DNA from 2 places in the Janthinobacterium sp. FW305-128 genome. Region 1 is predicted to be linked to the other one. Evidence: predicted binding sites of a transcription regulator. Region 1 holds the regulator's gene; the other holds the start of a gene.
The links. The regulator sigma-54, encoded in region 1, starts transcription at its own class of promoters, with help from an activator protein. The targets are predictions, from matches to a motif close to TGGCANGNAANCTGCTTT.

Region 1 (4,668 bases):
CGACTATTTCATCACCAATTTCAGCCTGGTGCGCATGGACTTGACGGGTAAGCCCAGCTATATCGTGTCGGGCAACAAGCTCACGCATTATCCGGCCGACGATTCGTCCGATATCGACCAGCCCTTCGTGCGCAAGCTCACGCCGGGCATGCCGCCGCTGAACATGAATGCGGAACTGGCGCATATCGACCAGGACAATACCCGGCTGCAACTGCACCGCAAGGTCGTGATCGACCGCGTGGCCAGTCCGAAGGCGCAGAACCTGACGGTCAGGACGGAAGCGCTGACGGTGTTTCCGGACGAAGAAAGAATGGAAACGGACGTGCCTGTCGATATCCTGACGGGTGCCTCGCGCATCAATGGTATCGGCATGAAGGCCAATAACGCCACCGGCGTGGTGGAAGTGCAGAATGCCTTGCGCATGGTCCTCCCGCCGAAACCGCGCCCGGCCGCGGCGGCAAAATGACAGAATGAAACAAGGAAACCATACTATGAAGAACATCTTGCTGTTGAGCGTATTTTCTCTGGCCCTCATGGGCGTGGCGCATGCCGAGAAGGCCGATTCCGAGAAGGAAGCCGTCATCACGGCGCGTAGCGGCCACGTCGATGACGTCAAGCAGATTCGTACCCTGACGGGCGACGTCGTGCTGGTCAAGGGCACGCTGACCATGAAGGCGGGCCGGGCCCTGATCACGGAAGACCCGCAAGGCTACCAGTTCATCACCTTCTGGGCAGATCCCGGCAAGCTGGCCACGTTCCGCCAGAAGCGCGATGGCGCCGGCGACCTGTGGGTCGAAGGCGAAGCGGAACGTGTGGAATACGACAACAAGACGGAAGTGGTGAAACTGTTTTCCAAGGCCAAGCTGACGCGCCTGGAAGGCACGAAAGTGACGGACGTGGCCAATGGCGCCTTCATCTCGTATGACAGCCGCAAGGAAGTATTCAAGATGGAAAATTCCGACAGCGGCACCAGCACCTCCGATGGCGGCAGCGTGCGCATGGTGATCCAGCCGAAGACCAAGGCGCCCGCGGCGGAGAAAGCGCCGGCCACACCTGTGCCAGGAACGAAATAATGGACAATACCCGTTGCGGCAGCACCCTGATCGTTCGCGGACTGCAGAAAACCTATGGCAAGCGGCAAGTCGTGCATGATGTCTCGCTGCAAGTCGAATGCGGCGAAGTGGTGGGGCTGCTGGGCCCGAACGGCGCCGGCAAGACCACCTCGTTCTACATGATCGTCGGCCTGGTGCCGTCGGATGGCGGCAGCATCGACATCAGCGGCGTGGACATTTCCAGCCTGCCGATCCACCGCCGCGCACAGATGGGCCTGTCGTATCTGCCGCAGGAGGCGTCCGTGTTCCGCAAGCTGACGGTGGAAGACAATATCCGCGCCGTGCTGGAAATCCAGACCGTCGAAGGCCGTCCTTTGAAGAAGGCCGAGATCGAGGAACGCCTGGATAAACTGCTGGCCGACTTGCAGATTGAAAAGTTGCGCGAGAACCAGGCGCTGTCCCTGTCGGGCGGCGAGCGCCGCCGCGTGGAAATCGCCCGCGCCCTGGCCACCGATCCCCGTTTCGTGCTGCTCGACGAACCGTTCGCCGGCGTTGATCCGATCGCCGTGATCGAGATCCAGCGCATCGTGCGCTTCTTGAAGGAGCGCAATATCGGCGTGCTGATCACCGATCATAATGTGCGCGAGACGCTGGGTATTTGCGACCGTGCCTACATCATCAACCAGGGCTCGGTACTGGCGTCGGGACGCCCCGACGACATCATCGCGAACGAGTCGGTACGCCGGGTCTATCTGGGCGAACACTTCCGCATGTAAGCCAATGAAACAATCATTGCAGCTGCGCACTTCGCAGCACCTGGCACTGACGCCGCAGTTGCAGCAATCGATACGCCTGTTGCAATTGTCTACTCTGGAATTGCATCAGGAACTCGAGCAACTGCTGACGGACAATCCCTTGCTCGAGCGCCTCGACGATCCACTCGACCGTTCGCTGCGCCTGCTGTCCGATGGGGCCTTGAGCTCCACGGCCGCGCCGGCCGAAGCGCCGCCCCAGCCGCCAGGCCAGGAGGCGCCCGCGGCGCCGGCCGAAGCGGAAACCTTTGACGGCGAGGCGGGCGAGGGCCCGGCCGCCGCGGATGGCGGCGACAGTGACTGGAGCGAGGCGAGCCGGGGCAAGGCGCCCGACGACGAAGATTCGCGCCCGCAGCTGGAGGCCCATCACTGCACCCTGCGCGAACACCTGATGGAGCAGATGCGCGTGACGGTGCTCGAATTGCGCGACCGCGCGCTGGTCGAGCTGATCATCGACGCGCTCGACGACAATGGCTACCTGGAAGAGTCGCTCGACGACATCCTGGCGCGCCTGCCGGAAGAGCTGGAAATCGATGCCGACGAGATGCGCACGGCCTTGTCGCTGCTGCAAAGTTTCGATCCGCCCGGCGTGGGCGCGCGCAATGCGTCCGAATGCCTGGCGCTGCAAATCAAGCGCTTGCCGCACATCGCCATGGTGACGCGGCGCATGGCCCTCGTCATCGTGGAAAAGCACCTGGCCTGGTTTGCCCAGCGCGATTTCAACAAGCTGAAAAAAGCCCTCGATTGCGACGATGAAGACTTGCGTGAAGCGCAGACGGTAATTCGCCAGTGCAACCCGCATCCGGGCGCCGTGTTCGCTGCGGACGTGTCCGATTACGTGGTGCCCGACGTCGTCGTCAAGCGCGCGCGCAATGGCTGGCAAGTGACCCTGAACAACGACGTCATGCCGCGCCTGCGCGTCAATGCCATGTACGCCAACTTGCTCAAGCAGGGCAAGGGCGAGGGCGCCATGGGTGCACAGTTGCAGGAAGCCAAGTGGCTGATCAAGAACATGCGCCAGCGCTTCGACACGATTCTGCGCGTGGCGCAGGCGATAGTAGAAAGACAAAAGAACTTTTTCTCGCATGGGGCCGTTGCCATGCGCCCCCTTGTGCTCCGTGAAATAGCTGATACACTGGGTTTACACGAGAGTACTATCTCGCGGGTAACAACTCAAAAGTACATGCTGACCCCGCACGGCATGTTCGAGTTGAAATATTTCTTTGGTAGCCACGTCGCCACCGAAGCGGGGGGCGAAGCTTCATCGACGGCGATACGGGCATTGATCGTGCAACTGACAGGAGCAGAAGACCCTAAAAATCCTTTATCCGACAGTAAGATTGCGGACATGCTGGGGGAACAAGGCATGGTGATTGCGCGACGTACTGTTGCCAAATACCGGGAAGCATTAAAAATTCCGCCAGTGAGCCTGCGTAAGTGTTTGTAAGTTTTTTTCGGTTCCTCTGCGGGCCGGATACGATGGACCGCACGAACCCGATCATCTTTAGGAGTGTGTATGAATCTCACCATCAGCGGACATCATCTCGAAGTGACACCAGCCATCCGTGAATACGTACAAACGAAGCTGGAGCGCGTGAAACGTCATTTCGATCAAGTTATCGATATCGCCGTGATTCTGACCGTGGATAACCTCAAAGAGAAAGAAAAACGTCAAAAGGCCGAAGTCAACCTGCGTCTGAGCGGCAAAACTGTCTATGTGGAAAGCCTGGCGCACGACCTGTATGCCGCGATCGATACCCTGATCGACAAGCTCGATAGGCAAGTGATGAAATACAAAACCAAAGTGCAAGGGCACGGTAAAGAGGCGATCAAGCATCTGCCAGACAGTTCGGAAGAAGAATTCGCCCCCGCCTAAGCGGCCCGCGACTTTCAACCGGCTGTGATCAACTAAGGGCGCACATTGCGCCCTTTTTTGCGTCCAGCGAAACGCAATGTTCGCCGCGCAGGCGCTAGAATGTTTGCACTTTCACTTCTTTCCTGCCTGCCATGAGCGACCTCGTCCAGATTTCCATCCGCCACCGCACGGGCCACATCGTGCTCGACCGTCCGAAAGCCTTGAATTCCCTGTCGCTGGAGATGGTGCGCGCCCTGAGCGCGGCCTTGCTGGCCTGGCGCGACGATCCGCAGGTGGACGCCGTGGTGATCCGCTCCAGCAGCGAAAAAGCCCTGTGCGCGGGTGGCGACATCCGTTTCTTTTACGACGCGGGCCTGGCCACGCCGCAGGGCGGCAGCGCCTTGCTGGAAGATTTCTTTACGGAAGAATATGCTTTAAATCATTTGATCCATTTTTATCCGAAACCGTATATCGCCGTCATGGATGGGGTGGTGATGGGCGGCGGCATGGGCGTGGCGCAAGCGGGGCCCGGCAACCGCCTGCGCATCGTCACGGGCCGCACGCGCATGGCCATGCCGGAAGTCAATATCGGGCTGTTCCCCGACGTGGGCGGCAGTTACTTTTTGTCCCGTCTGGCGGGTCAGCTGGGCCTGTACCTGGGCTTGACGGGTTTGACGATCAACGCGGCCGACGCCCTCTACACGGGCCTGGCCGATGTCTACGTGCCCGAGGCGCAGATGGGGGCGCTGCTGGCCCTGTTCGAATCAACGCCGGGCGAAGGCTTGCCGGTCGCTATCAAGGCACTGGCGGCACCATTCCAGGCCGAGGCGGGCGCTTCCCCCCTGGCCACGGCGCGCGCTGCGCTGGACCGCCACTTCAGCGCGGGTTCGGTGGCCGCCATCATGGCCTCGCTGGCGAAGGATGACGGCGCATTTGCGGCGAAGGCGCT
Region 2 (4,668 bases), on a different contig from region 1:
CGGGACGCAGATGGCTGTTCCACGGCGCCGGGTTGCCGGTGCCGAAATACGCCAACTTGGTCTGCGGATCGTAGGTGCCGCCCATCCACGTCGAGGCGCCGCCCGTTTTCCACAGGTCGCCCGGCCAGGTCTTGTTCACGGTACCGGACACGCCGTTATCGATGGCCTTGCCATCCTTGTCGTAGCGGTGGCCCATATGGCCTTCCACCGTCGGACGGCTCCACACGAGGTCGCCCGTCATGGGGTTGCGCGCCTCTACCCGGCCGACGATGCCGAATTCGCCGCCCGACACACCCGTCAGCAGCAAGCCTTCGGCGATCAGTGGCGCCGCCGTCATCGAGTAGCCGGCCGCGTAATCGTCAACTTTCTCCTTCCAGACGATCTTGCCCGTATTCTGGTCCAGCGCCACCAGGTAGGCGTCGAGCGTGCCGAAGATCACCAGGTTGCCGTACAGGGCGGCACCGCGGTTGACCACGTCGCAGCAGGGCATGATGCCGTCCGGCAAGCGATGCTCATATTTCCACAGCTTGGCGCCCGTTTTCAGGTCGACGGCAAAGATACGCGAATACGATGCCGTGACGAACATCTTGCCGTTATGAATCAACGGCTGCGATTCCTGGCCCCGCTGTTTTTCGCCGCCAAACGAGAACGACCAGGCCGGCACCAGCTTGGCCACGGTCTTGTCATTGATCTGCGTCAACGGCGAATAGCGCTGGCCCTGCGTGCCCATGCCGAACGACAGCACGCTGGACGGATTCTTCGCCGTGCTGTCGAGCATGGCGGTGGTGACATTGCCCACATCGGCCGCCTGGGCCAGCGATGCCACACCCAAACCGATGAGTATCCCCATGATTTTTTTCTGCACAATCATCTCCCTCTGTTATTAGTATGTGTATGTATCAGGTGCTGCCGTGGTCGTGCGGCTGCGCATGCAGCAAGGCGCACTCTTCATCGGTGAACAGGCGCGAGCGCGTCAAAAAGCGCTTGCCCGTGCCGTTGTCGAGTGAAAACATTCCGCCATTGCCATCGACCACATCGATAATCAACTGGGTATGCTCCCAGTACTCGAATTGCTCGAGTCCCATGTAGAACGGTGCGCCATTCAAATTGCCGAGATAGATATCGGTATCGCTGACATCGAACTCGCCCAGCGCGTAGCACATGGGCGCACTGCCGTCGCAGCAGCCGCCCGACTGGAAAAACATCAGCGGGCCGTGACGCTGGCGCAACTTGTCCATCATTTCCAGCGCCGCATCGGTGGCGACCACCCTGGCAATTGCTGCACTCATGGCATCCCTTTCTGCGCGCCGCGCCTGGACTACGGGCGCGGCGCCTGTTGCCGGTTTAGAAGAAGCCCAGCGCTTTCGGGCTATAGCTCACCAGCAAGTTCTTCGTTTGCTGGTAGTGGTCGAGCATCATCTTGTGGTTTTCGCGGCCGATACCCGATTGCTTGTAGCCGCCGAAAGCGGCGTGGGCCGGATACAGGTGGTAGCAATTGGTCCACACGCGGCCCGCCTGGATGGCGCGGCCCATGCGGAAGGCACGCGAACCGTCACGCGTCCACAAGCCAGCGCCCAAGCCGTACAAGGTATCGTTGGCAATCGCCAGCGCTTCAGCTTCATCCTTGAAGGTGGTCACGGACACGACCGGTCCAAAAATTTCTTCCTGGAAGATACGCATCTTGTTGTGCCCCTTGAACACGGTCGGACGCACGTAATAGCCGCCTTCCAGGTCGCCCGCCTGCGTGTTGCGCTCGCCGCCAGCCAGCACTTCGGCACCTTCCTGGCGGCCGATGTCGAGGTAGGACAGGATTTTTTCCAGCTGCTCCTGCGACGCTTGGGCGCCGATCATGGTGGACGAGTCGAGCGGATTGCCCTGCTTGATGGCGGCCACGCGCTTCAGGGCCCGTTCGATGAATTTCTCGTAGATCGATTCCTGGATCAGCACGCGCGATGGGCAGGTGCACACTTCGCCTTGATTCAGCGCAAACATCGCAAAGCCTTCCAGGCACTTGTCGAAATATTCGTCGTCCGCATCCATCACGTCTTCAAAGAAGATGTTCGGCGATTTGCCGCCCAGCTCCAGGGTGACGGGAATCAGGTTTTGCGCCGCGTAGCCCATGATCAGGCGGCCCGTGCCCGTTTCGCCCGTGAAGGCAATCTTGGCGATGCGCTTGCTCGAGGCCAGCGGCTTGCCCGCTTCCAGGCCGAAACCGTTGATGATGTTCAACACGCCCGGTGGCAGCAGGTCGCCGATCAGCTCGATCAACACCATGATGGAAGCGGGGGTTTGCTCTGCCGGTTTCAGGACGACGCAATTGCCGGCGGCCAGGGCTGGCGCCAGTTTCCACACGGCCATCAGAATCGGGAAATTCCACGGAATAATCTGGCCCACGACGCCCAGCGGCTCGTGGTAGTGGTAGGCATAGGTTTCCGCATCGATTTGCGCGACGGAACCTTCCTGCGCGCGGATGCAGCCGGCGAAGTAACGGAAATGGTCGATGGCCAGCGGAATGTCCGCGTTCATCGTTTCGCGGATCGGCTTGCCGTTATCGATCGTTTCCGCCGTGGCGATCAAGCTCAGGTTCTGTTCGATGCGGTCGGCGATGCGGTTCAGGATGTTGGCGCGCTCGGCAGGCGAAGTCTTGCCCCAGGCCTCCTTGGCGGCATGCGCGGCATCCAGCGCCAGCTCGACGTCTTCCGTCGTGGAACGGGCGATTTCGCAAAACGGCAAGCCCGTGATCGGCGTAATGTTAGGAAAGTATTCACCTTTTACTGGTGCAACGAATTTGCCGCCGATGTAATTGTCATAGCGTTGTTTGAAGGGATTGGCTACGCCCAGTTTGCTGATGTCTGCGAGATTCATGTCGTCCTCTATCGGGTTAATTAGAATGGAGTTACTTAATTAAAATCAAACGTCCTGGTACAGATGGGGTGAGTACACGCAGTCTTCCGCAAATGCCGTGCCAGCTCGCCATCCCACTACAAACTTAGCCGCTTTTACCCCTGTTACAAGGGCGCGGCTTCAATACCGGTGCGCTTTTCGGCGCATGCCCGGGCTTGAGCCGCGGGAGCGAGCCTGTTTGCGTTTTGAACAAGGTGAAGGCATCCTGTTCCAATCCGGGCCAGCCCTGCTGCTGCGGCCCGTCGCCGCTGCACAATGGAACAGGTGTACCAGACTGGAACACCTGTTCCTGTAACGCTACCGAATCACCACGCCCCATGGCAATTCGCCGACGGCGATATCGGCCACCTTGCGCGCGCTGGCCGTATCGATGACGGAGACGCTGTTCGAGCGGCCATTGGCCACGTACAGCTTGGCGCCATCGGGCGTGATGGCCATGTTCCACGGGCGCTTGCCGACGGGAATGGTGGCCGTCACCTGCTTGCTGGCCGTATCGATCACCATCACCGTACCGTCGATGCCGTTCGAGACATACACTTGCTTGCCGCCGGGATGGACCACGATGCCGTTGGCATTCTTGCCTGCTGGAATGGTGGCAATCGCCTTGCGCGCCGTCATATCGATCACGTAGACAGCATTGACCAGTTCGCACGCCACGTAGGCGCGACCAGAATCCGGACTGAAACCGATGCCGCGCGGCCGCAAGCCCACGGCGATGGACGCGACCTGGCGGCGTTGCGCCACGTCGATGACATCGACTTGCTCGGCCTCTTCCGCACTGACCAGCAGCCAGCGCCCATCGGGACTGAACACGGCATGTTCCGGGTTGCGTCCCTGCACCTTGATATCGGCAAGCACGACGCCCGTCTGGCCATCGAGCAAGGCCACGCTATTGTTTTCCTCGACGGCCACGGCCACGTAACGACCGTCGTGCGAGGCGCTCACGCCTTCGGGCGACTTGCCCAGCGTCACTGTGCGCACGGGCGCGTCTGTTTCGTTATCGATCAGCAGCAAGGCGCTGCTGGCCGCATCGGTGACAAACAATTGCCGCCCGGTGGGGTCGGCGGCAATGCCGCGCGGACGCTTGCCTGCGGCGATCTGGCGCACGACCTGATCGGTCGCCGTGTCGATCACGCTCACGGTGCCCGATTTTTCATTGGGGACATAGGCAAAAGGAGCGGCCTGGAGGGCCGTGCTGAAGAGCGCAGGCAGCAGCCAGCACACCTGGCGCAAGCGCGGGAAGAAGTTGGGCATAATCACCTTTTCAATGGCAAAACACAGGAAAAGCGCGCGGTAGCGGCGCATCTGATAATTGCTGCATGCAAACGCCGTGCCACTGACACGCGTATAATTTCCGCCCACCAATGGAGACATGGCAGGCATATTGCTTGATACAACTATGCAGACCTGCGCCGCTCACGCGCTCAAGCAGGCTTTTATTCACATTGGAGAATCCGCATGCAGCATCGTTTCCGCCTGAACACCATCGCCAGCCTGTTTGTCGCCGGCAGCGCCACCCTGGCCCCCCACGTCTTTGCCGCCGAGCCCACTGACTTGGCCGCCGGGCAACTCATGGATACGGTGGTCATCAGCGGCAGCCGCATCGCCCACCCCAGCCAGGAAGTGCCCGCGTCCATCGACGTCGTCGACAGCGCCCGCATCCAGGAGGGCCAAATCCGCGTCAATGCCTCGGAAGCGCTGGCCGCCGTGCCGGGTCTGGTCGTACAAAACCGCCAAAACTACGCACAAGACTTGCAAATCTCG

Region 2: the regulator sigma-54 is predicted to act here: its motif matches at 2,951-2,968, upstream of adh (aldehyde dehydrogenase).

The regions. Positions count from the first base shown of each region.
Region 1 is NZ_JACYMK010000014.1:149,650-154,317, reverse strand. It holds gene lptC (LPS export ABC transporter periplasmic protein LptC) at 1-466, shown strand, start outside; gene lptA (lipopolysaccharide transport periplasmic protein LptA) at 492-1,073, shown strand; gene lptB (LPS export ABC transporter ATP-binding protein) at 1,073-1,828, shown strand; gene IGS60_RS25675 (RNA polymerase factor sigma-54) at 1,833-3,311, shown strand; gene raiA (ribosome-associated translation inhibitor RaiA) at 3,381-3,740, shown strand; gene IGS60_RS25665 (enoyl-CoA hydratase/isomerase family protein) at 3,872-4,668, shown strand, end outside.
Region 2 is NZ_JACYMK010000021.1:9,595-14,262, reverse strand. It holds gene IGS60_RS27860 (PQQ-dependent methanol/ethanol family dehydrogenase) at 1-850, opposite strand, end outside; gene IGS60_RS27855 (DUF779 domain-containing protein) at 900-1,289, opposite strand; gene adh (aldehyde dehydrogenase) at 1,345-2,865, opposite strand; gene IGS60_RS27845 (beta-propeller fold lactonase family protein) at 3,202-4,158, opposite strand; gene IGS60_RS27840 (TonB-dependent receptor) at 4,363-4,668, shown strand, end outside.